DNA from 2 places in the Pseudomonas sp. AC193 genome. Region 2 is predicted to be linked to the other one. Evidence: riboswitches for the same ligand, from Rfam matches in the RefSeq annotation. Region 2 holds a riboswitch; the other holds the start of a gene.

Region 1 (15,196 bases), 1.7 Mb from region 2:
CCAGCGCCGCCCCGGTCGTCACGCCAGCATGAATTTCATAACCACTGACTTCGGCATCTTCCAACGCCAGCCGCCCACGCACATTGCGCAATTGCTTCTCGGCTTCAAGCGTCGTTGCAAACGCCAGCAAACTTAGACCCGCACTCGAACCGGGCGCGCCTTCGAGACCGAGCGGATCATGCACCTGCTCACCGAGCATCTGCAGACCACCACAAATCCCCAGCACTTTGCCGCCGTAGCGCAAGTGCCGATTGATCGCCGTGTCCCAGCCATTGGCGCGCAAATACGCCAGATCGCTGCGCACGCTTTTCGAGCCCGGCAGGATGATCAGATCGGCCGCAGGAATCGCCTGCCCCGGTCCGACAAATTGCAGGTCGACCTGCGGATGCAAACGCAGCGGATCAAAATCGGTGTGGTTGCTGATGCGCGGCAACACCGGCACCAGCACTTTCAGCACTTGCTCAGCCTTGTCGGTCTGGCGCTGATCGATACCGTCTTCAGCTTCTAGATGCAGATCCATCACGTACGGCAACACGCCCACCACCGGTTTGCCGGTGCGCTCCTCCAGCCAATCAAGGCCCGGTTGCAGCAAGGCGATGTCGCCGCGAAAACGGTTGATGATGAAGCCTTTGACCCGCACCTGTTCGCTCGGCGAGAGCAACTCCAGCGTGCCGACCAGATGGGCAAACACCCCGCCGCGATTGATGTCGGCAATCAGCAGCACCGGGCAATCCACCGCTTCGGCGAAACCCATGTTGGCAATGTCGCCGGCACGCAGATTGATCTCGGCCGGCGAGCCCGCGCCCTCAACCATCACTAGCGGATACGCGGCGCTGAGTCGCTCGTGAGAAGCCAAAACTGCTTTCATCGCGATGGCTTTGTAGTCGTGATAGGCCACGGCGTTCATCGACGTCACCGCACGACCATGAATGATCACTTGCGCGCCGGTGTCGCTGTTCGGTTTGAGCAGCACCGGGTTCATGTCGGTGTGCGGTTCGAGAAACGCCGCTTGCGCCTGCACCGCTTGCGCGCGACCGATCTCGCCACCGTCCGCCGTCACGGCGCTGTTGAGCGCCATGTTCTGCGGTTTGAACGGCACAACCGCGACGCCTTGACGCGTCGCCCAGCGGCACAGCGCCGTCACCAGCGTGCTTTTGCCGGCGTCGGATGTGGTGCCCTGCACCATCAGGGTGGTCATGGTTTGTCCTTGGTAAAAGCGATGAAAGCCTGTTCGAGACGCGCCTCTTCCGCCGCGTCGGCAGGCAAGCCGAAACGCAGGCTGCTGTTGTGCGTGAAGAGGCGCAGAAGAATGCCGCGTCGGGCCATGAATTCGTACAGCGTTTGCGCTTGATCAGTGATCAGCCACTGAAACAACGCGCAGCCGCCCTGCGGTTTGAAGCCGTAGCGCTCAAGCAGCGTCGCCAGCCGTTCGCTCGCTTCATCGCTGCGAATGCGTTGGCGTTTGTGATTTTCAGTGTCTTGCAGACAGGCTTGACCGAGCACCCGCGTCGGCCCGCTGACGACCCACGGCCCGACCTGTTCGGCGAGCAAACGGAGCAATTTGCGCTCGGCCAATACAAAGCCCAAACGTACACCGGCCAAGCCGAAAAACTTGCCGAACGAACGCAACACGATCAGTCCGACCTGATGCGCGTGCGCCGCCAGGCTCAACTGCGGCGTGTTGTCCATGAACGCTTCATCGACCACCAGCCAGCCGCCGCGCTGCGCCAGTCGCGCATGCCAGTCGAGCAACTTCGCCGGGGTCAGGCTCAGGCCGGTTGGATTGTTCGGATTGACCACCACCAGCACGTCGAGGTTGTCCAGATAGAACTCGACTTCCTGCTCCTGCACTTCGCGCACGATGTAACCGTTGCGGCGCCAGGCTTCAGCGTGTTCGGCATAGCACGGCGATAACACGCCGACCTTGCCGGCGCGACGCAAACGCGGCAGCAACTGAATGGCCATCTGCGAACCGGCCACCGGCAGTACCTGGTTTGCTCCGTAGTAATCGCACGCGGCTTGTTCCAGACCGTCATCGGTTTCCGGCAAACGGGCCCAGGCACGCAAGGGGATTTCCGGGATCGGAAATGGCCACGGCGCGAGTCCGCTGGACAGGTCGAGCCAGTCGGCTTCGGCGATACCGTAATCGAGTGCAGCCTTGCGCAGCCGGCCACCGTGCTCAAGCATAGAATTCAGCCCCCACGCAGAGAATCAGCAACCATAACCATACCCCGCGCTGCACCAATTGCCAGCCACGGTCGATGGAATCGGCGTTGGCGGGAGCGCCTTCGCCCAGTTGCGGACGCTCGTGCAGTTCGCCGTGGTAAATCGCCGGGCCACCCAGCTCCACACCGAGCGCACCGGCGCCTGCGGCCATCACCGGGCCGGCGTTGGGGCTGTCCCACTTCGGCGCCTGTGTGCGCCAGCACTTCAAGGCGAGTCGGGTTTTGCCGAGCACTGCGTAGGTCAATGCCACCAGACGCGCAGGAATGTAGTTCAACACGTCGTCGATTTTTGCCGCCGCCCAGCCGAAGCGTTCGAAACGTTCGTTGCGATAGCCCCACATCGCGTCGAGCGTATTGCTCAAGCGATAGAGCACCACGCCGGGCGCACCGGCCACGACAAACCAGAACAGTGCGGCGAACACCGCGTCGCTGCCGTTTTCCAGCACTGATTCGGTGGCGGCACGGGCGACCGCAGTGCTGTCGAGTTCATCGGTCTGACGACTGACCAGATAGCCGACTCGCGTGCGCGCCTCGTCCAGATCATCCGCGCGCAACGCCGCAGCGACCGGCGCGACATGCTCGCCGAGGCTGCGCATGCCGAGGGCGCAATACAACGCGAGAATCTCGACGATCCAACCGACATAAGGCGCCCAGGAAAACGCCGTCGCCAGCAGTGTCAGCGGCAGCACGGCGATCACCCACGCGGTGACGCCATGACTGCGCCAGCCGCGCCCTTCACCGTTGAAACGTTGCTCGATGCGCCCGGCGAAATTGCCGAACGCCACCAGCGGATGCCAGCGTTTCGGTTCACCGAGCAGCGCATCCAGCGCCACCGCGGCGACACTCAACAACGCCACACTCATTGACTCACTCCCCAATAATTTTCATACAGCAACTCATTCAGCGGCCGCGCCTGCGCCCACCCTTCGAGTACCAGCATCGGCGCCGGATAGAATTCCTTGACCGGGCCCAGACACAAAACCGCCAGCGGCTTGGCGCCTGCCGGCAGTTTCAACAAATCCGCCAGCGCTTGCGGTTCGAACAGCGAGACCCAGCCCATGCCCAAACCCTCGGCGCGCGAGGCCAGCCACAGATTCTGAATCGCGCAGGACAACGAGGCCATGTCCATTTCCGGCAACGTACGACGGCCGAAGATGTGTTTTTCGCGATCATCCATCAGCGCCGCGACCAACACTTCGGCGCAGTCGTTGATGCCTTCGACTTTGAGCTTCATGAACTCGTCGCTGCGCTCACCGAGGGCCTCGGCGGTGCGGATGCGTTCTTCTTCGACGAGGTGCTGGATTTGGCTGCGCAAAGTGCGGTCGCTGATGCGGATGAAGCGCCAGGGCTGCATCAGGCCGACGCTTGGGGCTTGGTGGGCGGCTTCCAGAAGTCGGCGTAGCAGATCCGGTTCGACGCTGCCGCCGGTGAAATGGCGCATGTCGCGGCGTTCGGCTATTGCCCGATACACCGCTTCGCGTTCCGCCTCTGAAAATGCGTTGTCTGTCATGGCCCTTTCGCGAGCAAGCCCGCTCCCACAGGGGATTGCATTGCTTCAGTCACCACCGTTTCAACTGTGGGAGCGGGCTTGCTCGCGAAGGCGGCCTCACGATCTGGCGCAAACAATGCGGCAATCGCAGTCGGATTCGACGGAAAATAAAAGTGCACATAAGAAGCCGTCATCCGCCCCTCACGATAAACCGCCTCAGCCCCTCGCCCTCCATTTGGACTCAAACCTCGAGCAATCGGCGTCAGTTCAGTCGTGGTCAACGAATGATGATACGTGTGCCCACGCAACGAGCCTTCCGGCAGATCTACCGCTTGCAACGCCAACGCGGCCAGACGCTTTTGCATCACCGCGTCGCCCTTGAGCAACCCGACCAATTCCGCGCGTATGCCTTCAACATCAGTCAACGAATCGAGCAAATACAACATCCCGCCACACTCAGCGAGCAACGGTTTCCCCGCCGCATGATGCGCACGGATCGCCGCAACCATCGCGGTGTTCTGCGACAGCGCGACGTGATGCAATTCCGGATAACCACCCGGTAGATACACGCTATCCGCCTCAGGCAATTGCGTATCGCGGATCGGCGAGAAGAAGCTCAACTCGGCGCCCATCGCACGCAATAGATCCAGACTCGCGCCATAAGTAAAGGCGAACGCCTCATCACGGGCGACGGCAATGCGCACATTTTTCAGCAACGGCTCGACAGCAATCACGTCAGGCGCGGCAAATTCCACGGCCGGTGGCAGCGCTACCTCGCAACTGCTGGCGAGCGCTTCGGCGGCGGCGTCGAGACGCACATCAAGGTCATTCAATTCGCTGGCCTGCACCAGACCAAGATGCCGGCTCGGCAGTTCGATACCGGTCTCGCGCGACAACGCGCCGTACCAACGCAAACCTTCAGTGAGACTGCCTTCGAGCAACTGCGCATGGCGCAAGGTGCCAACACGATTGGCCAGCACGCCGGCAAATGGCAGATCCGGCTGATACTTGGCCAGTCCCAGCGCCAGCGCACCAAAGGTCTGCGCCATCGCTGTGCCGTCGATCACGCCGAGCACCGGCACACCAAAATGCCGCGCCAGATCAGCGCTGGAGGGCGTGCCATCGAACAGCCCCATCACGCCTTCGATCAAAATCAGATCCGCCTCGGCGGCGGCTTCCCACAACAGCCGACGACTTTCCTGCTCGCCGACCATCCACATGTCCAGTTGATACACCGGCGCACCGCTGGCGCGCTCGAGGATCATCGGGTCGAGAAAGTCCGGGCCGCATTTGAACACGCGCACCTTGCGCCCCTGATTGCGATGCAAACGGGCGAGCGCGGCGGTGACGGTGGTCTTGCCCTGACCGGAGGCCGGCGCGGCGATGAGTACCGCCGGGCAGTGACGTGGTTGATTCAAAGTTCGACGCCTTTCTGCGCTTTGATGCCGGCCTGGAAGGCGTGTTTAAGCATGCCCATTTCGGTGACCGTGTCGCCCATTTCGATCATTTCCGGCTTGGCCGCACGACCGGTGACGATCACGTGCTGCATCGGCGGACGTGCCTGCAAATCGCTGAGCACCTGGTCGAGATCGAGGTAGCCGTGTTTGAGGGCGATGTTCAGTTCATCAAGCACTACGAGACCGATCGACGGATCGCGCAGCAGTTCGCGGGACACGGCCCACGCAGCTTCGGCGGCGGCGATGTCGCGCTGACGATCCTGGGTTTCCCAGGTGAAGCCCTCGCCCATCACGTGGAAGCGCACTTGTTCGGGGAAGCGGCGGAAAAACAATTCTTCGCCGGTGCTGTTGCGGCCCTTGATGAATTGCACCACGCCGCACTGCATGCCGTGGCCCATGGCACGGGCCAGCATGCCGAACGCCGAGCTGCTTTTGCCTTTGCCATTGCCGGTGAGCACCAGCACCAGGCCGCACTCGTCGGGCGAGTTGGCGATGCGTTCGTCGATCACGGCTTTTTTGCGCTGCATACGCGCCAGATGGCGTTCGTCGCGCTCGGGGGAATCAGTCATGGGGAGCTCTCCGTTGAGGCTGGATAACGGCGGGCAGGCACAAGAATAGACGGCAAAAAGCCTGGCATCGCCCACCGTGATGCCGCTGGATGGATCAGGCCGGTCTCCGGGCTCATGAGCGGCATTGGCCTGGCTGCGCGCCTTCCCGCTTCTGTCGAGGCAGTGGCTCATGGCGCAGCTTTTACTCATTTACCGTTGCGGGGGCAGCGCCGGGATCGTGATCATTCTTCGCTTGAAGGCAACCCTCACCGGCTTCCCTGTTTCACTCTGTCGACGCGGGTCACAGAGCACCTGAAACAAGCCGCGAAGGTTAGAGGGTTGGGGGTGGAGCGTCAATTAAAGAGGGGGCTGACGGACGATTATCTGCCGTTGATCAATTATCGGGCGGCAATCTTGTGCAAGGCTGTTACAAATGATATCAAAGAGCCATGCTTTTCCATAAAAGCAACTCACAAGAATAAGGATGATGACGATGCAAGGCATGATCATCAGCAACCCGCGCCTGGAATTCCTGCGCCCGATGCTTGAACGCTGGTTTGACTGTATCGACCGTTACAACGCCGTGCGCGGCGACAGCGACACGCCGTACTGGCATGACGAGAAAGCCAATCTCGGCTTGCTGACCGCGGCGGCCTGGATGGCCGAACTGGTCACCCTCAACGACACCGCCACGCGCAAGCAAAACGAAGACGGCGAGCGCAATGCCCGCGCCGATCTGTTCATCGCAGGGCCAGAAGACCGCGCTTACCTTCAGGCCACGCAGCGCTGGCCGCGAGTGAACAACCTCAACCTGACTCAGGCACTTCTCGACATCACCAGCGATGCCAAACGCATCAGCTTCGCCAGCGATCTCAAGCTCGGCTGTCTGTTCGTCGCCCCGCAAAAAGCCCAGCAGAGTGCCAGCCCCGAAGAACTGCAGGACATGGTCGACGACTTGCAAAAGGAACATACTTGCGCGGTCGCCTGGTATTTCCCCTACGCCTACCGCAAATTGCGCAGCGAGGCCGGCAACTATCACCCCGGCATCGCCGTGCTGTTCAAAGAGGCTCGCGGCTGAGGTTGAACCATCGGGCTTGCGCCCTCCTCTATGATTAAGAACGCATTCATAGGGAAGATCAGTCATGCGCAAGCCCCAGCTCGTTTTTGTCATCGCTCTGGCCGGAGGGCTCGCCGCGTGTGGTGAAACCTCCAGCCTGCAAGTCTCCGACGGCACCGGCCCTTCGCCGAAACTGCCCGAACCGAACAAAACCCTGATCCCCACCGTGAACATCGCCCCGGCGATTGGCTGGCCCGAAGGTGGCAAACCGACAGCGGCGGCCGGTACGCAAGTCGCAGCGTTTGCCGAAGGCCTCGATCATCCGCGCTGGATGTACGTGCTACCCAACGGCGATGTGCTGGTGGCAGAAACCAATGCCCCGCCGAAACCGGACGACAGCAAAGGCATAAAAGGCTGGGTGATGAAGAAAGTCATGGGCAAGGCCGGCGCCGGCGTACCGAGCCCGAATCGCATCACTTTGCTGCGCGACGCTGACCACGATGGCGTCGCCGAAACGCGCACGGTGTTTTTGCAGAACCTCAATTCGCCGTTTGGCATGACACTGGTTGGCAATGACTTGTACGTCGCTGACACCGATCGTTTGCTGCGCTTCAACTACGAGCCCGGCGCGACCGAGATCAAAACGCAGCCGATCAAAGTGACTGACTTGCCCGGCGGCACGCTCAACCATCACTGGACGAAAAACGTCATCGCCAGCAAGGACGGCAGCAAGCTGTACGTCACCGTCGGCTCGAACAGCAACGTCGGCGAAAATGGTCTGGATCAAGAAGAAGGCCGCGCGGCGATCTGGGAAGTGGATCGCGCGACCGGTAATCACCGGATCTTCGCTTCAGGCATCCGCAACCCCAATGGCTTAGCGTGGGAGCCTACCAGCGGCGCGCTGTGGACGGCGGTGAATGAGCGTGACGAGATTGGCAGCGATCTGGTGCCGGACTACATCACCTCGGTGAAGGACGGCGGCTTTTACGGCTGGCCGTTCAGTTATTACGGCCAGCATGTCGATGTTCGAGTGAATCCGCAGAATCTGGATCTGGTGGCCAAAGCCATCGCCCCGGATTACGCGGTCGGCCCGCACACGGCGTCTTTGGGCCTGACCTTCGCCGAAGGCAACACCTTGCCGGCGCAGTTCAAGGAAGGCGCGTTTATCGGCCAGCACGGCTCGTGGAACCGTAAACCGCACAGTGGTTATAAAGTGATTTTCGTGCCGTTTGCCGGCGGCAAACCGAGTGGGACACCGGTGGATGTGTTGACCGGTTTTCTCGACAAAGATGAGAACGCGCTGGGTCGCCCGGTGGGCGTGGTGATCGATCAGCAAGGTGGCTTGCTGGTGGCGGATGATGTGGGCAACAAGGTTTGGCGAGTATCTTCTACCAAATAACTTAGCGCCGTACACATAACAAATGTGGGAGCGAGCCTGCTCGCGAAAGCGGTCTATCAGTCGACTCAAGGGTGACTGAAACTACGCATTCGCGAGCAGGCTCGCTCCCACATTGGGTTTTGTGTTGGCCTGATTACGGGTTACGCGCCAGATGCTCCGGCTGCAACACACGCTTCGCACTCAGATAAGCCTTCTGCCAATACGCTTTCGACAGACTGTCCAGCTTCACCGTCCCACCCGTTGCCGGCGCATGCACGAAGCGTCCTTCGCCAACGTAAATCCCCGCATGACTGACCTGCGAACCACCATTGGTGGCGAAGAAGATCAGGTCGCCGGTCTGCAAGCCTTCCTTACCGACATTCGGTGCCTGCATCACGATCAGGTCGCGCGTGGTGCGTGGCAGGTTGATACCCGCCGCGTCGCGGTAAACAAAGCCGATCAGGCCACTACAATCAAATCCCGAATCCGGCGTATTGCCGCCCCAGCGATACGGCGTGCCAACCAGGCCGAGCGCGCGAAACAGCACGTCTTCAGCAGCAGGCGAAAAAGATTCTGAGGGGGCGAACACGATCGGGGCGCGAACCACCGGCGCAGGCGGCGGTGTGCGACTGGCGCAAGCGCTGAGCAGCGCTGCGAAGGCGATCAAAACGAGGCGGGCCGACGTGGTCATAAGCAGAACATCCTGATCTGGCTGCGGCTAATTCTGCCGATTGGGCAGAAAACAAAACCGCCTGCGTACGCACGCAGGCGGTTTGCCATCAATATAGATTCAGGATTCTAGCGGCTACGCGGCAAACTTCAAGTAAGACTTTAACTTCACCTTGTAAAGTATAGGTCTACTCCCTTGCCGGGAACCGTTTTGTCGCCGCGAACGCGGCGACAACGGGGGAATTACTTGCGAGCGGTGAACACGGTCGGGGCCATGGCGAGTGCACGCTTGGCTTCGATGAAGGTCTTGCTCCAGTAGCTGTCACCGAGGTTGTCGATGCGAACACCGCCGCTACGACGACTGCTGGAGTGAATGAACTGGTTGTCGCCCAGGTAGATCCCGGCGTGACTGACACGACCGCGACGACCATTGGTGGCGAAGAACAGCAGATCGCCCGGTTCCAGATCGCTACGCGAGACCAGTGGTGCGTCTACGTTGATCATTTCGCGGGTGGAGCGCGGCAGATTCATGCCGGCTTCTTCGCGGAACAGGTAACCGATGAAACCGCTGCAGTCGAAACCGGCTTCAGAGGTACCGCCGAAACGGTAACGGGTACCGATCAGGGACATGCCGCGTTCGAGAATGCTGTCGGCCAGAACCGGCAATTCATACGGCTTGCTGCCGCTGAAGTCTGCGAGTTCTTTTTCGGTAGCCAGCTCTTCCTGATAAATAACGGAAGACTGAGCAGTGGAAGAATTTTTAACCTGTTGAGGCTGCTCTTGAACTGGAGAATGAGCAGCGCAACCGTACAACAGGGTGACGAGTGCGAGAGGCACGAGGGGTGCGAAGCGCTTTAGCATGGGCACGACCGTGGCTGATAGTTGTAAAGAAGCCGAGACTATGCCCGCTATCAACCTCATTTGCAAATTCAATCGATCTTTTTGTGACTTCTCGGTTTCTCGTTTACATCTAAGCGCTTAAGCCCATTTCACTCGTTACGCGGCCTGCACCCGGTGCAGGAAAGCGCTTTTTCTGACGCCTGAAATATGCCGAAACGTGCTAAAAGCCGCAGAGACAAAGGGCTGGCTACCAACCGAGAGTTTCTTTAAGGAAGGGAATTGTCAGCTTGCGCTGAGCTTGCAGCGAGGCCTGATCGAGCTGTTCGAGCAGATCAAACAACGCGCTCATGCTGCGGGTACCGCGAGTCAGAATGAAATGCCCGACTTCATCGGTCAGGTGCAGACCGCGACGTGACGCGCGCAATTGCAGAGCACGCAACTTGTCTTCATCGGAGAGGGGGCGCATCTGGAAAATCAGCGCCAGCGTCAGGCGCGATTTGAGGTCGGCCAGTTTGACCGGCAATTCACGCGGCGAGGTTGCCGCCGCAATCAACAACCGTCGACCGCTGTCACGCAAGCGGTTGAACAGGTGAAACATCGCCTCTTCCCAGTCAGCCTTGCCGGCAATCACCTGCAAATCATCCAGGCAAACCAGTTCGTACTGTTCAAGGTTGTCGAGGATTTCCACACCGCGATCCATCAACTCGGCCAACGGCAGGTACACCGCCGGTTCGCCCATCTGTTCGAAGCGCAGACACGCAGCCTGCAACAGATGCGTACGCCCTACCCCGTGCTTGCCCCAAAGATAAATCAGGCTTTCGGTTCAGCCGGCGTCGGCTTCGCATAGGCGCTCGACATAGCCGAGTGCAGCGGCATTGGCGCCTGGGTAGTAGTTGATAAAGGTGGCGTCGTCACGCAGACGTACACCTAGGGGCAGCTGAATCGGTTTCATGCTGACTGAACAGTTCTCAAGGAACCGTTAGTGGCCTCTGTGTAAAGTTTGCGAAGTTTATACCCGTGAGGCGGAGCGCACAATGCAGCAGACCCCAAGCAAAATCAAAGGTTTGCGTTAACACACTGGTTTTATGACAGTTTCTCTGACGCAATCACCTGCATGACACGGGCCAACCCGGCGCACCGCCGGGCTGTCCGTCGTGATTACAACTCCGGCTCATCCACTCCGCTGTACATATCAGAGTCTTTATACAAATCGTGCATATGGCGCACCAAGACCATGATCACCGCTGCCACCGGCAGCGCCAGCAGTACACCGGTAAAACCAAACAGCTCGCCACCGGCCAGAATCGCGAAGATCACCGCCACCGGGTGCAGGCCGATGCGGTCGCCGACCAGCAACGGTGTCAGCACCATGCCTTCCAGCGCCTGACCGACCATGAACACCGCAACGATGCCGACCATCGGGTACAAATCGCCACCAAACTGGAACAAACCGGCAATCAGCGCCGCACCGATACCAATCACGAAGCCCATATAAGGCACGATCGCCGCCAGACCCGCGATCAGGCCGATCAACAGCCCCAGCTCCAGACCGACGATCATCAGGCCCGCCGCATAGATCACGCCCAGCGCGAGCATCACCAGCAACTGACCACGCACAAACGCGCCCAGCACCTCATGACATTCACCGGCCAACGCTACCACGCGCTCTTCGCGATCACGTGGCAGCAGGCTGCGGATCTTGGCCATCATCACGTCCCAGTCGCGCAGCAAGTAGAAACTCACCACCGGGATCAGCACCAGATTCGCCAACAGACCGATCAACGCCAGACTCGACGCCGTGGCCTGACTCAGCACTACACTGACGATGTCGGTGGTCTGTCCCATGTGTTCGCTGATGGCCGCTTTGACCTTGTCGAACTTCCAGAAACCGTCCGACAGCCCAAGCTTCGCCTGTGCCCACGGCAGCGCCGTGTGTTGCAGCCAGTCGAGCATTTGCGGCGCCAGTTCGTACAAACGCAGCAACTGCTTGGCGAGCATCGGTACCAGCACCAGCAACAGCGTGGTGACGATCAGGGTGAACAAAGCAAACACCGCGATCACGCCCCACGTACGCGACAGCCCAAGCTTCTCCAGGCGATCCACCAGCGGATCGAACAGATACGCGAGCAGCAGCGCCACCAGAAACGGCGTGAGGATCGGGTGCAGCAACCATACAAACGCGCAAAGCAGGACAACCCCACCGAGCCAGAACCAACGCCGCGTATCGGCCATGAACCACTCCTGCTTCTATATAAGGAAAGACTTACCAGCGAAACCGTAACGACGGTGCTGCCGGTGTCGGGGCCGGAGCCGCGACCGGTGCTGCACCTGCCACCGCAGGCTGCGGCGGCGCGACCGGCGCAGGCGCTTCGGCCGGCAATTCCTGCAACTTCGCCAGCGACAACTGCGCGCGCATCTGGTCGGCACTGCCATTGACCCGATAGACGATGCGATCGCCATCGACACTCTGCAGACGCACGCCAAACGGTTCGAGTAACCGCAACAGCGCCGCATAATGCTCAAGATTCATGCCCTGCACTTCCAGAGTCTGCTGCCCCGACGCACCAGGCTTGGCAACAAAACGTGGCGCCAGACGCTCAGCCACCGCCAGCATCACCGCATCGGCCACAGCAGCCTGATCGGCGCCCTGCACCGTGCCGGCCTCTTTCTGCTCACCCAGCCACAAATGCCATTTCGCCTGCCACTGCCCGCCTTCTTCGCGCGCATGCACGGCCAGCAAGGCATCGGCGTTGTAGCGTTCGGAAACCCCGCGCAACGGCCCCGGATCCGTACCTTCCAGCGCCGGCGCAGTCGCGACCAGTTGTTCACTCAGATCCGCCAACGGCAAACGCAGCGGCAAACCACGATGCTGAGCCGCCACACGCAACGGCCCGGCAGTCGATTGACCATCACCCACCAGATACGTGCCGTCAGCTGACTCGTTCAGCCACCAGCTCAGGATCGACGGCCGACTGGCGCCCCACATCGACAGCCCGGCGCGGCGCAAGGCCTGCTCGGTAGCGTTCGGATCGAAGTTGACCTTGAGCACCTCCGGCGGCCCGGCGTCGAAGCCGAACTGAGTGATGATCTGCTGCGGATTCTTGCGAATATCCGCCAGCCCGGGATTTTGCGCAGCTTTCGGGTCACCGGTCAGGCGCAACACCAACGTGTCCAGTGCGGCTTGAGTGGCGCGATCACGCTCCTCCGGCGCCTGGCTGGTGACCGGCTGACTGACTTGATAGAGACCTTTGAGGTTTTCGGCATGACTCGCCAGGCTGACCACAGACAAACAACCCACAACCAACAATTTACGAAAAAGCATGGAAAATTCCCGTCGACAGGAGCGGCTGGAACAGGCCGCGTGAACCGGTTAAGCAAGGCTGTGACCCTTGACCCTCGCAAAACATTCACACGGCGGCGGTAAGTTTTTACGTAGTGATAACGATAGACGGTTAATTGCCACACCTTATACAGGCAGTGATACGCCTTAATTGCAAAAAATTTCCCGAGATAATGGCCCTGCCCGTCGGTGCGAGGATGGCCGCTGCCCCTCAAGCCTGATAAAATCGCGCGCCTTCGCAGACCGGCAACAGCCGGGCCCCTCGAAACTCGCGTGAGGCACTCGCCCCCTCGATTTCGATGTTCCCGCTGAACTCGGTCGTTACCCCTGAATCCCCTCCCCTAAAGGCCTGGATCATGAGCAAGCAACCCTCCCTGAGCTACAAGGACGCCGGTGTAGACATCGACGCCGGTGAAGCATTGGTCGAACGCATCAAGAGCGTCGCCAAGCGCACTGCGCGCCCGGAAGTCATGGGCGGCCTGGGCGGTTTCGGCGCCCTCTGCGAAATCCCGGCCGGCTACAAGCAGCCAGTGCTGGTTTCCGGCACCGACGGCGTCGGCACCAAGCTGCGTCTGGCACTGAACCTGAACAAGCACGACAGCATCGGCATCGACCTGGTCGCCATGTGCGTCAACGACTTGGTGGTGTGCGGCGCTGAGCCACTGTTCTTCCTCGACTACTACGCCACCGGCAAACTCAATGTCGAGACCGCGACCCAAGTGGTAACCGGCATCGGCGCTGGCTGCGAACTGTCGGGTTGCTCGCTGGTTGGCGGCGAAACCGCTGAAATGCCAGGCATGTACGAAGGCGAAGACTACGACCTGGCCGGCTTCTGCGTCGGCGTTGTGGAAAAAGCTGAAATCATCGACGGTTCGAAAGTCGCCACCGGTGACGCACTGATCGCGCTGCCATCGTCCGGCCCGCACTCGAACGGCTACTCGCTGATCCGCAAGATCATCGAAGTCTCCGGTGCTGACATCGAAAACATCCAGCTCGACGGCAAACCGTTGACCGACCTGCTGATGGCCCCGACCCGCATCTACGTGAAGCCGCTGCTCAAGCTGATCAAAGACACCGGCGCCGTCAAAGCCATGGCCCACATCACCGGTGGCGGCCTGCTCGACAACATCCCGCGCGTTCTGCCAAAAGGCGCTCAGGCTGTTGTTGACGTCGCCAGCTGGACTCGCCCGGCCGTGTTCGACTGGCTGCAAGAGCAAGGCAACGTTGACGAAACCGAGATGCACCGCGTACTGAACTGCGGCGTTGGCATGGTCATCTGTGTGGCTCAGGAGCACGTTGAAGTCGCCCTGAACACCCTGCGTGACGCTGGCGAGCAGCCTTGGGTGATCGGTCAGATCGCTGCTGCCGCCGAAGGCGCAGCTCAGGTTGATCTGCAGAATCTTAAGGCTCATTAATGTCCGCACCCTGTGATGTCGTGGTGCTGTTGTCCGGCACCGGCAGTAACTTGCAGGCTTTGATCGACAGCACGCGAGCCGGCGACAGCCCGGTTCGCATCGCTGCGGTGATTTCCAACCGCGCCGACGCGTACGGCCTGCAACGCGCCAGAGACGCGGGTATTGCTACCCGCTCGCTGGATCACAAGGCATTCGAAGGTCGTGAGGCCTTCGATGCTGCCCTGATCAAACTGATCGACGAATTCCAACCCAAACTCGTGGTACTGGCCGGTTTCATGCGCATTCTCAGCGCTGATTTCGTTCGCCATTACCAAGGACGCCTGCTCAACATCCATCCGTCGCTGCTACCCAAATACAAAGGGTTACACACTCATCAGCGCGCGCTGGAAGCCGGCGACACGGAGCACGGCTGCTCCGTGCACTTCGTCACCGAGGAACTCGATGGCGCACCACTGGTCGTACAGGCAGTAATACCGGTAGAGTTGCACGATTCGCCGCAGAGTCTGGCGCAGCGGGTACACGTTCAGGAACACCTGATCTACCCGATGGCCATACGCTGGTTTGCTGAAGGCCGGCTGGCCCTCGGTACGGACGGTGCTTTACTGGATGGCCAGTTACTCGCGGCCAGCGGCCACTTGATTCGACACTAGGAGATTTTATGCGTCGCGCCCTGCTTCTCGCTTGCGCCTTGTTTGCCCTGCCCTTCGCACAGGCAGCAGACCTTCAACCGTTCTCCGCCAGCTACACCGCCGACTGGAAACAGCTGCCGATGAGCGGC
Region 2 (15,196 bases):
GCCGCAGCAGCCGCCGACGATGTTAAGGAAACCGCTCTGGGCGAATTCTTCGATGACCTTGGCGGTTTCCGACGGCAGTTCGTCGTACTCGCCGAATTCGTTCGGCAGGCCGGCGTTCGGGTGCGCGGAAACGTGGGTGCTGGCCTTGTTCGACAGCTCTTCCAGATACGGACGCAATTCACTGGCGCCGAGCGCACAGTTGAGGCCGACGGAGATTGGCTTGGCGTGCGCCACCGAGTTCCAGAACGCTTCAGTGGTCTGGCCCGACAGGGTACGGCCGGAGGCGTCGGTGATGGTGCCGGAAATCATGATCGGCAGTTCGATGTGCAGCTCTTCGAACACGCCTTGCACGGCGAAGATCGCCGCTTTGGCGTTGAGGGTGTCGAAAATGGTTTCGATCAGGATCAGGTCGGCGCCGCCCTCGATCAGACCTTTGGTGGCTTCGGTGTAGTTTTCCACCAGTTCATCAAAGGTGACGTTGCGATAGCCCGGGTTGTTGACGTCTGGCGACAGCGAGCAAGTGCGGCTGGTCGGGCCGAGTACGCCGGCAACAAAACGCGGCTTTTCCGGGTTTTCGGCAGTCTTGGCGTCGGCAATCTTGCGCGCCAGTCGTGCGCCTTCTACGTTTAACTCGTAGGCCAGCTCTTCCATGCCGTAGTCGGCCATGGAAATACGCGTGGCGTTGAAGGTATTGGTTTCGAGAATGTCGGCGCCGGCGTCCAGATAGGCTTTTTCGATGCCACCGATCACGTCAGGGCGGGTCAGCACCAACAGGTCGTTGTTGCCTTTGACGTCGCTCGGCCAGTCGGCGAAGCGTTTGCCGCGATAGTCCTGCTCTTCGAGCTTATAGCTCTGGATCATCGTGCCCATGCCGCCGTCGAGTATCAGGATGCGCTCTTTGAGAGCTTGCTTGAGAGCTTGAAGGCGGACGCTGCGATCGGACATTTGGACTACTCGGAAAGACCATTACGAAGGAGCGGGATCATAACAAACCTGTGCGGTTTTAGAGCATGTGGCGCTTTTGCATGAATATCGCTCATGTTGGTACGGACGTCATAATGTAGAATCGCGGCGTTTTTTTATAAAATCGGGATCAGCAGCATGTCTTACCGCGTCATGGGTTTTGTGTTGCTGTTTCTCAGCTGGGGCGCCGTGGCGCAAGAGCCAGCGGCTGCACCTGCCATTTCCCCATCTATTTCCTACACCCGCGACATCCAGCCAATCTTCACCGAGAAGTGCGTGGCCTGCCATGCGTGCTACGACTCCGCCTGCCAGCTCAATCTTGGCAGTGGCGAAGGCGCGGCCCGTGGCGCGAGCAAAATGCCGGTGTATGACGGCGAGCGCACTAAAGCGGCGCCGACCACCCGATTGTTTTATGACGCCTTCGGTAAACGTGCCTGGCAGCAGAAAGACTTCTATTCGGTACTCGATGCGCAGGGCAGCCAAGCGGCGCTGATGGCGCGGATGCTCGAGCTGGGGCACAAGACGCCGCTGACGCCTAACGCCAAGTTGCCCGAAGACATTGTTCTGGGGTTAAACCGCGCAAATCAATGCGCAATGCCTGCCGAATTTGAAGGCTACGCCGGTGCTCACCCGAAAGAGGGCATGCCGCTGGCGGTCACTGGCCTGACCGATCAGCAATACCAGACGTTGCAGCGTTGGCTCGCCTCCGGTGCGCCGATCGACGAGCAAGGCCTGGCACCGAGCGCCAAAGAATCCCTGCAAATCGTTCAGTGGGAAAACTTGCTCAACGCTCCCGGCGCCCGCGAAAGCCTTGTCGGCCGTTGGCTCTATGAACATTTGTTCCTCGCGCACCTTTATTTCAAGGACGGCGAGCCGGGGCATTTCTTCCAGTGGGTGCGTTCGCGCACGCCGACGGGTCAACCGATCGACCTGATCGCCACCCGCCGCCCGAACGACGATCCGGGCACGCAGGTGTATTACCGCTTGTGGCCGGTGCAAGGGGTGATCGTGCACAAAACCCACATTACCTACCCGCTGAGCGCGGCGAAAATGGCGCGGGTGAAAAGCCTGTTTTACAGCGGCAACTGGCAGGTCAACGCCTTGCCGGGTTATGGGCCGAACAGCCGTGCCAATCCATTCGCTACGTTCGAGGCGATTCCGGCGCAGGCGCGGTATCAGTTCATGCTCGATAACGCCGAGTACTTTGTCCGCACCTTTATTCGCGGCCCGGTGTGCCGTGGGCAGATCGCGACGGACGTGATCCGCGACAACTTCTGGGCGCTGTTCCAGGCCCCGGAGCACGACCTGTACATCACCGACCCGAACTATCGCGGCCAGGCCACGCCGTTGCTGGCGATGCCGGGGCAGAACGACGACGTCGGCAGCGTGCTGACCCTGTGGCACAACTACCGCGACAAACGGAATGAATACGAGGCCCTGCGCCGCGACAGCTATGCCGAAGTCCCTGCGCCGAGCTGGTCGACGCTGTGGGCCGGCAACGACAACGCGCTGCTGAGCATCTTCCGTCACTTCGACAGTGCTTCGGTGACCAAAGGCCTGATCGGCGAAGTGCCGCAAACCATGTGGTTGTTCGACTATCCGTTGCTGGAACGCACCTATTATCAGTTGGCGGTCAACTTCGATGTGTTCGGCAACGTCTCCCATCAGGCGCAAACCCGCCTGTATTTCGACCTGATCCGCAACGGCGCCGAGCAGAATTTCCTGCGTCTGATGCCTGCTGATTCGCGCGAGGACTACCTCGATGATTGGTACCAGAGCAGCGGTCAGTTCAAGATGTGGCTGGATTACGAGTCGATCGACGACGACAAACCGACCGCGCTGAAACTCAACGAAAAAGATCCGAAATACGACTTCGCCATGCAGTTGCTGGCGCGGTACGGCGACCTGAATGCGCGACCTGATCCGATCAACCGTTGCGACAACGCTTACTGTTCACGGCCGAATATCGACCCCGCATTGCAGAACGCCGAACAGGCGCTGAGTCGCCTCACCTCGCGGCCGGCCGCCGGTTTGAAGGTAATTGATCAGTTGCCCGAAGCGACCATGCTGCGCATCGAAACGGCCAGCGGCAAACGCGAGGTCTACAGCCTGCTGCGCAACCGCGCGCACAGCAACGTGGCGTTCCTCACCGGAGAATCGCTGCGTTATCAGCCAGGGCTGGACACGTTGACCATTTATCCCGGTGTACTCAGCAGCTATCCGAATTTCATCTTCAATATCCCGGCTGATCAGGTGCCGGCGTTTGTCGATGCGATGGACAGTGCCAGGGATCAGGCGCAATTCGAGAAAATCGTCGAGCGCTGGGGGATTCGCCGTAGTCATCCGCAGTTCTGGTTCTATTTCCATGATCTGAGCCGCTACATCCACGAAACCGACCCGGTGGAAGAGGGCGTGCTCGATATGAACCGGTACGAGAATCTTTGATCTTTTAAGCCGAGCCTGCTGTCCCAATTTCAGCGACCACACAAATCCCCTGTGAGAGCGGGCTTGCTCGCGAAAGCGTCGGTACATTCAAAATGGATGTCACCTGACACACCGCTTTCGCGAGCAAGCCCGCTCCCACAAGGGGATTGAGGTGGATTTGAGGGTGTGGAAGGGAGCGGGTGATGTTGATTTCAGTGCAAGCCCTGCGTGCGCTGGCTGCGTGGACGGTGGTCTGCCACCATTTCATGCAGATTTTCTTCGACTTCGAAGCGCGCGGGCCGATTGGGCAGTGGTTCATCGACAAAGGCGCGGTGGGCGTCGATGTGTTCTTTGTCATCAGTGGTCTGGTGATCTTCCTTTCCACCGAAAATAAGCCGCTGCCCCCCGCGCGGTTTCTGCTCTATCGCCTGTTTCGCATCGTCCCCGCGTATTGGCTGTACACGGCGCTAATGGCGTTGTTGGTGGTGTTCGCCCAGCCGTTGCTGCCCGATCAAACCGTGGATTGGGGGCATTTTCTACTGTCGCTGCTGTTCATTCCGACTGAAAATCCCGGCGGCTACGGAATCTACCCGACGCTCAATGTCGGCTGGACGCTGAATTACGAAATGCTCTTCTACGTGCTGTTTGCCTGGGCGCTGCTGTTTCGCTTGCAAGTGCGCCTGCTGGTGGTCGCCGCGCTGCTGTTTGCGGTGAGTCAGGCGTGGACGGGGTTTGGCTGGATCAGCGAGTTCTATCGTTCGGACATCGTTTACGAGTTTCTGCTGGGGATTGGCATCGGCATGCTCCATCGTCGCGGCTGGATTGGCGCCGGTTTATGGCTGCCGCTGGCCGGGATTGTCGCGGCGTTGCTGGCGATTTATCACTTGGTGCCGGCGCCACGGCTGCTCAATTGGGGCGTGCCGAGTGCGGTGCTGGTGATGTCGTGCATGGCGCTGGAGCGTTATTTCGAGCGCAGCCGGTTGCTGAAACTGCTCGGCGACTGCTCGTATTCGGTGTACCTGATGCACGTGCTGGTGCTCTCGGCGGGCGGTTTCATTGCGCGTCGCTACGGGATCAACCCGTATCTGATGTTCGTCGTCTGTGCGCTGGCGATCGGCGTTGGTTCGTGGCTGAGCTACGAATGGGTGGAAAAACGCAGTTACCGCTGGCTCAAGGCGCGGGTCGATGGCGAGCCCGACGAGAATCTTTCCCGACAAAAATACTAGGACTTTGTCCGGCGCAACGATTGGCGTAAACTGCGCCCAAGCCTGCGAGGAGTTTCCATGACCGCTATTACCATTACCGACGCCGCCCACGATTACCTGGCTGATCTGCTCTCCAAGCAGAACACCCCGGGCATCGGCATCCGCGTCTTCATCACCCAGCCTGGCACCCAGTACGCCGAAACCTGCATTGCCTACTGCAAGCCGGGCGAAGAAAAACCTGAAGACACCGCGCTGGGGCTGAAAAGCTTCACCGCGTATATCGACCACTTCAGCGAAGCGTTCCTTGACGACGCTGTTGTCGACTACGCCACCGACCGCATGGGTGGCCAGCTGACCATCAAGGCGCCAAACGCAAAAGTGCCGATGGTCAACGCCGACAGCCCGGTCAACGAACGCATCAACTACTACCTGCAAACCGAAATCAACCCGGGGCTAGCCAGCCACGGCGGTCAGGTCAGCCTGATCGATGTGGTTGAAGACGGCATCGCCGTTCTGCAATTCGGCGGCGGCTGCCAGGGCTGCGGCCAGGCGGACGTAACGTTGAAGGAAGGCATTGAGCGCACCTTGCTTGAGCGCATTCCGGAGCTGAAAGGCGTTCGTGACGTGACTGACCACACGCAGAAAGAAAACGCCTACTACTAAGTGGTGTTCGCTGCGGACAAGAAAAACGGCGCTGTGGCGAGGGGATTTATCCCCGATGAACTGCGCAGCAGTTTCAATTCAGGCAATGCATTTTCCCGTGATGAATGCATTGTCTGAAGCCACAGAATCAAAAGATCGCAGCCTTCGGCAGCTCCTACATTGGAATGTATTTCCCTGTGGGAGCTGCCGAAGGCTGCGATCTTTTGCTTTCAGGGCCTGTAAAGGTGTGCATGCCCCGCGCGATACAACGATGACTCGCTAAACACCTCACTCCCCAACACCCGACCCACCAGAATCAGTGCCGTACGCCGAAACCCTTTCGCTTCAACCTTCTCGGCAATGTCCGCCAGCGTCCCCACCACCCAATCCTGATCCGGCCACGTCGCCCGGTGAACCACCGCAATCGGGCAATCCGCGCCGTAATGCGGCAGCAACTCCAGCAGAATCTTCGGCAAATGATTAACGCCCAGATGAATCGCCATGGTCGCGCCATGCTGGGCCAGACTGCCCAATTCCTCACCCGCTGGCATCGCGGTTTTATCGGCATAGCGGGTCAGAATCACGCTTTGCGAGACATCCGGCAGGGTCAGTTCCGCCCCCAGCAACGCCGCACACGCCGCCGTCGCCGTCACGCCGGGAACGATCTCAAACGGAATATTCAGCTCGCGCAGATAACGAATCTGCTCACCGATCGCGCCATACAGACTCGGATCGCCGGAATGCACTCGCGCCACATCCTGACCGTTCGCGTGCGCGGTTTTGATCAGTTCGATGATCTGTTCCAGATGCAATTCGGCGCTGTTGACCACTGTTTCAGCCTGATGACCGTCCAGCACTGCCGCCGGTACCAGCGAGCCTGCATAAATGATCACCGGGCAGCTGCGAATCAGCCGCTGGCCTTTGACAGTGATCAGTTCCGGGTCGCCGGGGCCGGCGCCGATGAAGTAGACGGTCATCGCTAAATCCTGTGAAAAAAAGGCATGGCCAACACTTCAGATGAAGATTGCTCATGATCAATGGCGGGGATTATCGGGAATTTAGGCAGCGCCGGCCAATGCGAAGGTGGCCTGAGCGTATTTTTGTCGGGAAATCAGCAGCTTTGCCGGTGCCTGAATCAGCTGTTCGGCGAGGGCCAGCGCGGCACTTTCGGCGACGCCGTAGCAACCGGTGCGCTCGTAAGCGATCTCGGAACGGTGGCTGAGGCGTTCCTGATAACTGGCCAGTTCTTCGCTGCTGAAATACAGCAACGGCAGCGCCAGTTGCGCGGCGAGCTCTTGCAAACCGGGCTCGTCGCGCTTCAGGTCGATGCTGGCCAAGGCCTTGATCGCTTGCAACTCAATGCGATGCGCCTGTAACGCCTGATCAAGTAGCGCGCGCAGCGTGCTGACGGGGCAGCCGCGCTGGCAACCCAGGCCGACCACGAAGGTCGGCGCTGCGCTGTCATTCGTCATGCGTGGTATTGGCCATCGCTTTTGCGGCGGAACAACCAGGCGCTGATCAGGCCCAGGGCCAGCCAGAACGCGATGTTGGTCAGCTGCGAAGCGATTTTGAACTGCGCTTCCAATGCTTCAGGGGCGAGCATCGAATGCACTTCCGGCTGCGGTGCGCCGATCACGTGCGGCACGGCGAGGATCGCCACACCGAGGACTTTCATCAGCCAGTGACGGCTGAACGCGATCAACGACAGGCCGACAGCGGTAGAGGCGGCCGTGCCGATCCACCACATCTGTCGCGAAGCCAGATCAGCCGCCGCGGTGCCCGGCAGTTCTGGTGGCAGACCCAAGGTCGGCGCGAGGACGAACGTGGCGTACCCGGCCAGACCCCAGAGCAGACCTTGCGAAGTTTTGGTGGGCGCACGGAGAGTGTAGAGACCGGCGAGCATCAGGGCGAAACCGACGGCGACGACCAGATTGCCGCCAGTGGTCGAAACCACGCGCTGCCAGCCGGGCTCCGGCTCCCAGGCTTCGGCGTCGTGGGTGTGGCCGGCCATGGCGCCTTCGGCGTGTTCATGCACGGCGACGGGTTCGGATTTTTCGAAAGTTTCCGCTTGAAGAATCAGTGGCGAGACCCAGAAGCTTTGCAGCAGGGTGAGGAGCAGGGCGGCCAGAAGGCCGGTAAACCCTGCGGTTTGCGCGATACGCTTGATCATGTCGGCAGGTCTCAGTGGCACGGGAACGCGGCGCTGTGGCGGGTATCGTGGGCGGCGTTGTGTACCGCTTCGATGTGCGAGAAGCCGGCGAAGTAGACCAGGCCGGCGCCGAGGATCGACGCGAAGATCGCGGCGGTCAGGCGTTGGCTCAGTGTGGCGGTGCTGGCGATTTTGTCCGTGTTGCTGCCGGTGCTGCTGATGATCGACATGGCGCTTCCCTCTGGAGTGTCAGTGGGTGATTTGAGCGCATGAAAACCCCTGCGGGTCGGGCTCGCAGAGGTTCGAACAGCGCCCGCCCACCGCGGGTTTGTTATGTTCAGCTGCGCACGAGGTGCGCGCTGTGTGTTAAGGGCCGGTCTCCGGGCTCACGAGGGGTTGGCGTCAGGCCGACCTGCAAGCGTCTCCTTCCCATGCTTTTGGGCACAGTGGTTTTGACGCTTCGCTCGCTTACCGTTGCGGGGGCAGCACCGGACTGACATGGCTTGAGTAAAGCACATGATTCACCGGTTTCCCGTTTCACCCTGTGAAGGGCACCCGTAACAAGTTGTGTAGGAGAGCATGAGGGGGGATTTGAGTCAATTGGATGGGGGGCATATCCGTTGCTGCGGTAACGGCGGCTTAGGGTTTCGCCCTTACGGCGAGTCACCTTTTCCAAACGCCGAAAAGGTAACCGAAAATGCTTTGCCCTGACGTTCGGCCCTCGCTGGGGCTCGGGTTCCTTCGCTCCGGGATTGATCCGGGGGGCAGCGCCTACGGGTTGCTTCGCTGCACCTCCTCTCGCTGTGTTTGGCTGCGCCAAACGGTCGCTGCGCTCCCACCCCCGGATCAATCCCTCCGCTCAGCCTGCCGACGGGCTCGGAGCTCAAGATCAAGATCAAGAGCAGGCGAGCTGACACTCGGCCTATTGTGTGGTGAGGAGCGGGGCGTGCACGGCTTTTGATTTGTGTTGTTGCTGCCCCTCACCCCAGCCCTCTCCCGAGGGAGAGGGAGCCGATTGGTGGGCTTTTCAAAATGTGTGTTCGACTCGGTCTTTCACGTCGGCGTATATCTCCCAGTCCACGCAATCAGTCCCCTCTCCCTCCGGGAGAAGGTTAGGGTGAGGGCTTATGTAGGGGCCGATTGGTGGGCTTTTCAAAATGTGTGTTCGACTTGGTATTCCACGTCGGCGTACCTCTCCCAATCCACGCAATCAGTCCCCTCTCCCTCCGGGAGAGGGCTAGGGTGAGGGGCCTTTGATCTTGATCGGGCTGTTGATTTTGATCTGGCTTTTGATTTTCAGCCCCTTCGGCAGGCCGAGCGTAGGTGTCCATCCGGGGATCAGGCGCGTAGCGCCGTGCGGCGCAGCCGCACACATCGAGAGGAGGTGCAGCGGAGCAAACCGTAGGCGATGTCCCCGGATGGACACCGTAGCGAGGGAACACTGAGCCTCAGCGAAGTGCCGTACGCCGGGGCCAAGCCTTTTCGGTTACCTTTTCGGCGTTTGGAAAAGGTGACTCGCTGTAAGAGCGAAACCGCCAGTAGCAGCAACCGCAGCAACGGATATGCTCACATAACCAAAACCCAACCCCATTGACCGGTCACCACCCGATGCGTAGCCTTGCGCATTCGAGGTTCTTCGGCCGATGCCGAAGCTAAGAAGGGAACGCGGTCAATGCCGCGGCTGCCCCCGCAACTGTGAACGGCGCTGTTCGCTGCCACGCCACTGCCAGCTCAACCCATGAGCCAGCGGGAAGGCGCAGCCAACGCCAGGCCCCGCGCCTGAACGCCGTCAGCCAGGAGACCTGCCTCGTCACAGATTCTCAATTTCAACCGGGCGGGGTGATCCGGTGGCGAACTCTCCGGGCACGCACGCGCGTTGCCGGTTCTCGTCCCGTATGCCCGCCGCTTGCCAAAGGGCATACCGATGAAAACACTGGCCAAACTCCCCGTCACCATCGTCACCGGCTTCCTCGGCTCGGGCAAAACCACGCTGCTGCGGCACATGCTCGACAACGCTCAGGGCCGTCGCATCGCGGTGATCGTCAACGAGTTTGGCGAGTTGGGCATCGACGGTGAAATCCTCAAGCAATGCACCATCGGTTGCAGCGAAGAAGAAGCGGTTGGCCGCGTGTACGAACTGGCCAACGGCTGCCTGTGCTGCACCGTTCAAGAAGAATTCTTCCCGGTGATGCGCGAACTGGTCGCCCGTCGCGGCGACCTCGACCATATCCTCATCGAAACCTCGGGTCTGGCCCTGCCAAAACCATTGGTGCAAGCCTTCCAGTGGCCGGAAATCCGCAGCGCCTGCACCGTTGATGCGGTGATCACCGTGGTCGACAGCCCGGCCGTAGCCGCCGGCACCTTCGCCGCGTTTCCGGATCAGGTCGACGCGCAGCGTAAACTCGACCCGAACCTCGATCACGAATCGCCTCTGCACGAGCTGTTCGCTGATCAACTGGCCAGCGCCGACTTGGTAATCCTCAACAAGGCCGATCAGACCAGCCAGGAAGACCTCGCTCGCGTTCGCGCTGAAGTCGCCGAAGAATTGCCGCCCGCCGTCAAAATCATCGAAGCCAGCAACGGTCGTGTGCCGCTCGACGTATTGATCGGTCTCGGCGCCAGTTCCGAAGAGCACATCGACAGCCGCCACAGCCATCACGATCACCATCACGGTGAAGGCGATGACGACCACGATGACCACGATCACGACGCTTTCGATTCGATCTCCATCGAACTGCCGCAAGCCGACGAAAGCCTGCTGCTCGATGCCCTGACGCAACTGGTGGTGAAGCACGGCATCCTCCGTGTCAAAGGTTTCGCCGCCATTCCGAACAAGCCAATGCGTCTGTTAATTCAGGGCGTGGGCACGCGTTTCGACAAGCATTTCGACCGTCAGTGGGGCGCCGATGAAGCGCGCGTCACGCGTCTGGTGTTGATTGGTCAGGAACTCGATGCCGCCCAACTCGAAGCGCAACTGCGCGCCGCGCTCAGCGTTTAAACCATGCACCTGCTCAGGACTCAGCCCGGCGGTTTCGTCTCGGATGACAACATTGCCGACCTTGGCCAAACCCCCGCCGAGCTGGTGATCCTGTGCAGCGGCGACTCCAGTCTGGCGCTGCTCGCCGAAGCGGCGCAGCAGTTGCCTGAGGATTATCCGAGCCTGCGTCTGGCCAATCCGATGCAGGTGCAGAATCACGCTTCGGTCGATTTGTACGTCGATGAAGTGCTGCGCCACGCCAAGGTGATTCTGATTTCGCTGCACGGCGGCATCGCCTATTGGCGGTATGGCGTCGAGCGTCTGGTCGAGTTGGCCGAACGCGGCGTGCAGGTGATTCTGGTGCCGGGCGATGATCGTCCCGATCCGGAACTCAGCGACTTGAGCACCGTTAATGCCGAGGATCGCGACCGCCTCTGGCAGTTCTTGCGTCAGGGCGGTCTGGGCAATGCGCTGGATTTCTTCCGCTGCATGGCCAACCGTTGGCTCGCCCGCGATTACGCATGGGATGAGCCGCAAACCCTGCCACGCACGGCGATTTACCACCCGACTAAAAACACTGCTGCACTGAGTGACTGGCAAGCCGAATGGCTGCCTGCGCAACCGGTCGCGGCAGTGCTGTTTTACCGCTCGCATTTGCAAGCGGCGAACACCGCGTTCATCGATGTTTTTTGCCAGCGCTTGCAGGCGGCGGGGCTTAATCCGCTGCCGATTGCGGTGGCCAGTTTGAAAGAGCCCGGCTGCCTCGCGGTGGTCGAGGATTGGCTGGACGAGGTCGAGGCGGGGGTGATTTTGAACACCACCGGTTTCGCCCAGTCCAGCCCCGAAGCGCCGCACCTGCGGCCGTTTCGCCGCAACATTCCGGTGATTCAGGCGATCTGCGCGCAGGACAACGAGCCCGGCTGGCGCGACAGCGAGCAGGGCCTCGGCCCGCGTGATCTGGCGATGCACATTGCCTTGCCGGAACTCGACGGGCGCATCATCAGCCGGCCGATCAGCTTCAAGGATCTGGCGTGGCGCAGCGAGCGCAGTCAGTCCGATGTGGTCTGCTATCGCGCGCAGCCTGAGCGCATGGATTTTGTCGCCGAGCTGGCGCGGCGCTGGATCGAACTGGCGCGGGTGCCGAATGGTGAAAAACGCATCGCGTTGATTCTTGCCAACTACCCGACCCGCGATGGGCGCATCGGCAATGGCGTCGGCCTCGACACCCCGGCGGCGGCGCTGAATATTCTTCGCGCGTTGCAGGCCGAGGGTTATCCGATCTCGTCAGAATTGCCGGGCAGCGGCACCGAGTTGATCCAGCAATTGCTCGGTGGCGTCAGCAACGATCTCGACACCATTGACCTGCGTCCGTGCCAGCAAAGCCTGGCGATGGACGCTTATTTAGCGATGTTCAACGCACTGCCGGAGGCCAATCGCGCTGCGGTAATTGAGCGTTGGGGATCGCCGCAAAACGATCCGATGTGCCGTGACGGCCGCATGATGATCGCCGGTCTGCGCTTCGGCCTGACCTTCGTCGGCATTCAACCGGCGCGCGGTTATCAGGTTGATCCGAGCGCGGTTTATCACGATCCGGATCTGGTGCCGCCGCACGGCTATCTGGCGTTCTATTTCTGGTTGCGCAACACCTACGGCGCCCACGGCGTGATCCACGTCGGCAAGCACGGCAACCTCGAATGGCTGCCGGGCAAAGGCGTCGGGCTCTCGGAGAACTGCTGGCCGGACGCGCTGCTCGGGCCGCTGCCGAATATCTATCCGTTTATCGTCAACGATCCGGGCGAGGGCGCCCAAGCCAAGCGGCGCACGCAAGCGGTGATCATCGACCACCTGATGCCGCCGCTGACCCGCGCCGAAACCTACGGGCCGCTGCGCAATCTGGAACTGTTGGCCGACGAATATTACGAGGCGCAACTGCTTGATCCGCGCCGCGCCCGTGAGTTGCAGCGCGACATTCTGCAACTGGTGCGTGATACGCAGATTGATCGTGAGTTGCAGCTTGATGCCGGGCTGGACAGCGACGCCGATGCGGCGATCTGGCTGCCGCGTCTGGACACGTATTTGTGTGATCTGAAGGAATCGCAGATTCGCGATGGCTTGCATATTTTCGGCGAGTCGCCGACGGGGCGCTTGCGCATTGATACGTTGTTGGCGCTTCTGCGTATCCCACGAGGTGACGGCAAAGGCGCGCAATCGAGTCTGTTGCGAGCACTCGCCAAGGCATTCGAACTGGGTTTCGATCCACTCGATTGTGCGTTGGCCGAGCCATGGACAGGCCCACGTCCCGCAGCACTGCAATCGCAAAGCGACGAATCCTGGCGCACCGCCGGCGACACCCGCGAACGCCTCGAACTCTTCGCCACAACCCTAATCTCCGAAACACTACAAACCCCCTGTAGGAGTGAGCCTGCTCGCGATAGCGGAGTGTCAGCCAACATTGAATTTACTGACACACCGCTATCGCGAGCAGGCTCACTCCTACAGGAACCGCGTTGGGCGGAGGTCTGCGCAATCATTGAGAATCTGCGCGAAGTCGTCGCCCCACGCCTCGACGCCTGCGGCCCCGCCGAAATGCGTGGCCTGCTCGACGCCCTCAGCGGCCGCTTCGTCCCCGCAGGCCCCAGCGGCGCACCCAGCCGTGGCCGCCTCGACGTCCTGCCCACCGGGCGCAATTTCTACTCGGTCGACGTACGCAACCTGCCCACCACCACTGCGTGGCGCATCGGTTTCCAGTCGGCCACGTTGATCCTCGAACGCCACCTGCAAGACCACGGCGATCACTTGCGCCAGCTCGGCCTCTCCGTGTGGGGCACCGCGACCATGCGCACCGGCGGTGACGACATCGCACAAGCCATGGCGCTGATGGGCGTGCGTCCAGTGTGGGCGACGGGCAGTCAGCGTGTCGACGATTTCGAGATTCTGCCGCTGAGCCTGCTCGACCGCCCGCGTGTCGACGTCACGCTGCGCGTCTCCGGATTCTTCCGCGATGCCTTCGCCAATCTGATTCGCCTGTTCGACGCCGCCGTGCAAGCCGTTGCCGCGCTGGATGAGCCGGATGACCTCAATCCGCTGGCCGCGAAAGTCCGCGCCGAACGCGAGGCGCTGCTGCAATCCGGCCTCGACGAAGACACTGCACGACGTCAGGCCGGTTGGCGGATTTTCGGCGCCAAACCCGGTGCCTACGGTGCGGGCGTGCAGGGCGCCATCGACGGTCGCTTGTGGCAAAGCCGCGACGATCTCGCCGAGGTTTATCTGAACTGGGGCGCCTACGCTTACGGCGGTTCTGACGAAGGCACTGCCGCCCGCGAACAATTCGTCCAGCGCCTGAGCCAGGTGCAAGCGGTGTTGCAGAATCAGGACAACCGAGAGCACGACTTGCTCGATTCCAACGACTACTACCAATTCCAGGGCGGCATGCTCGCCGCCGTCGAAACGTTGCGCGGCGAAGCGGCGGCCAGTTATCACGGCGATCACAGCCAGCCGGATCTGCCGAAAATCCGCACGTTGAAGGAAGAGCTGAACCGGGTGATTCGCTCGCGGGCAGCCAATCCGAAATGGATCGACGGGGTCAAGCGTCACGGCTACAAAGGCGCGTTTGAAATGGCGGCGACGGTCGACAACCTGTTCGCGTTTGATGCGACGACGCAGTTGATCGATGATCACCAGTACGCGTTGCTGGCGGATGCGTATTTGCTCGATCCGGCGACGCGGGATTTTGTCCGTGAGCATAATCCGCATGCGCTGCGTGATATGACTGAGCGGATGCTAGAGGCGCAGCAGCGCGGGATGTGGCAGGAGCCGGGGGCTTATAAAGAAGCGCTGGAGAATCTGTTGTTGGACATAGAAGAAAATATCTAGTGCGATTCCTTGTAGGAGTGAGCCTGCTCGCGATAGCAGTGTGTCAGTTAACTCGTTGTAGGCTGACACACCGCCATCGCGAGCAGGCTCACTCCCACAATTAAAAGCATTTCACCGACCATGACCGAGTAATGATGATGACCGACACCCCGCATTTCCCCCTCTCCGCCGTGGTCGGCGCCGATGACTTGAAACTCGCCCTGTGCCTCACCGCCATTGACCCGAAAATCGGCGGCGTGCTCATCGAAGGCCCGCGCGGCATGGCCAAATCGACCCTGGCCCGTGGCCTCGCCGATCTGCTCGCCAGCGGCCAGTTTGTCACCTTGCCGCTGGGCGCCACCGAGGAACGTCTGGTCGGCACCCTCGACCTCGACGCGGCCCTCAGCGATGGCCGCGCGCAATTCTCTCCCGGCGTTTTGGCCAAGGCCGACGGCGGTGTGCTTTACGTCGATGAGGTCAATCTGCTGCCCGATCACCTCGTCGATCTGCTCCTCGACGTCGCCGCCAGCGGCACCAACCTGATCGAGCGAGACGGCATCTCCCATCGCCACTCGGCGCGGTTTGTGTTGATCGGCACGATGAACCCGGAAGAGGGCGAGTTGCGTCCACAATTGCTCGACCGTTTCGGTTTGAATGTCGCCCTCAGCGGCCACACCGCGCCGACCGAGCGCGGGCAAATCATTCGACGTCGGCTGGATTTCGACAGCGATCCGCAAGGGTTTTGCGCGCAGTGGGAAACCCAGCAACAAGCCCTGCGCGAGCGTTGCGAGCATGCGCGAAGTGCATTGGCCAACATCCCGCTGGACGACGCCGCACTGGCGCAGATCACTGAGCGTTGCTTCGCTGCCGGTGTCGACGGTTTGCGCGCGGATCTGGTGTGGTTGCGCGCCGCTCGGGCGCACGCGGCATGGCGCGGTGCAGAGGCGATCAGCGAAGCGGATATCGACGCCGTTGCTGAATTCG

Evidence for each region. Region 2 has a riboswitch for cobalamin ahead of ACZZ0D_RS08700 (CbtB domain-containing protein). Riboswitches for the same ligand answer to the same signal wherever they lie in the genome.
Region 1: it holds a riboswitch for cobalamin, as region 2 does, so the genes downstream of both, cobO (cob(I)yrinic acid a,c-diamide adenosyltransferase) here and ACZZ0D_RS08700 (CbtB domain-containing protein) in region 2, are expected to answer to the same signal.

The regions. Positions count from the first base shown of each region.
Region 1 is NZ_OZ409832.1:3,529,354-3,544,549, forward strand. It holds gene ACZZ0D_RS15870 (cobyric acid synthase) at 1-1,198, opposite strand, end outside; gene cobD (threonine-phosphate decarboxylase CobD) at 1,195-2,187, opposite strand; gene cbiB (adenosylcobinamide-phosphate synthase CbiB) at 2,180-3,088, opposite strand; gene bluB (5,6-dimethylbenzimidazole synthase) at 3,085-3,735, opposite strand; gene ACZZ0D_RS15890 (cobyrinate a,c-diamide synthase) at 3,732-5,132, opposite strand; gene cobO (cob(I)yrinic acid a,c-diamide adenosyltransferase) at 5,129-5,740, opposite strand; cobalamin riboswitch at 5,821-6,050, opposite strand; gene ACZZ0D_RS15900 (hypothetical protein) at 6,213-6,797, shown strand; gene ACZZ0D_RS15905 (PQQ-dependent sugar dehydrogenase) at 6,862-8,175, shown strand; gene ACZZ0D_RS15910 (C40 family peptidase) at 8,309-8,845, opposite strand; gene ACZZ0D_RS15915 (C40 family peptidase) at 9,067-9,684, opposite strand; partial or broken gene hda (DnaA regulatory inactivator Hda) at 9,911-10,615, opposite strand; gene ACZZ0D_RS15925 (AI-2E family transporter) at 10,822-11,895, opposite strand; gene ACZZ0D_RS15930 (DUF2066 domain-containing protein) at 11,927-12,985, opposite strand; gene purM (phosphoribosylformylglycinamidine cyclo-ligase) at 13,360-14,418, shown strand; gene purN (phosphoribosylglycinamide formyltransferase) at 14,418-15,068, shown strand; gene ACZZ0D_RS15945 (DUF3108 domain-containing protein) at 15,077-15,196, shown strand, end outside.
Region 2 is NZ_OZ409832.1:1,873,527-1,888,722, forward strand. It holds gene metH (methionine synthase) at 1-945, opposite strand, end outside; gene ACZZ0D_RS08670 (fatty acid cis/trans isomerase) at 1,102-3,408, shown strand; gene ACZZ0D_RS08675 (acyltransferase family protein) at 3,591-4,613, shown strand; gene nfuA (Fe-S biogenesis protein NfuA) at 4,671-5,255, shown strand; gene cobM (precorrin-4 C(11)-methyltransferase) at 5,465-6,211, opposite strand; gene ACZZ0D_RS08690 (cobalamin biosynthesis protein) at 6,293-6,706, opposite strand; gene ACZZ0D_RS08695 (CbtA family protein) at 6,703-7,404, opposite strand; gene ACZZ0D_RS08700 (CbtB domain-containing protein) at 7,416-7,613, opposite strand; cobalamin riboswitch at 7,738-7,957, opposite strand; cobalamin riboswitch at 8,996-9,207, shown strand; gene cobW (cobalamin biosynthesis protein CobW) at 9,308-10,381, shown strand; gene cobN (cobaltochelatase subunit CobN) at 10,385-14,233, shown strand; gene ACZZ0D_RS08715 (ATP-binding protein) at 14,371-15,196, shown strand, end outside.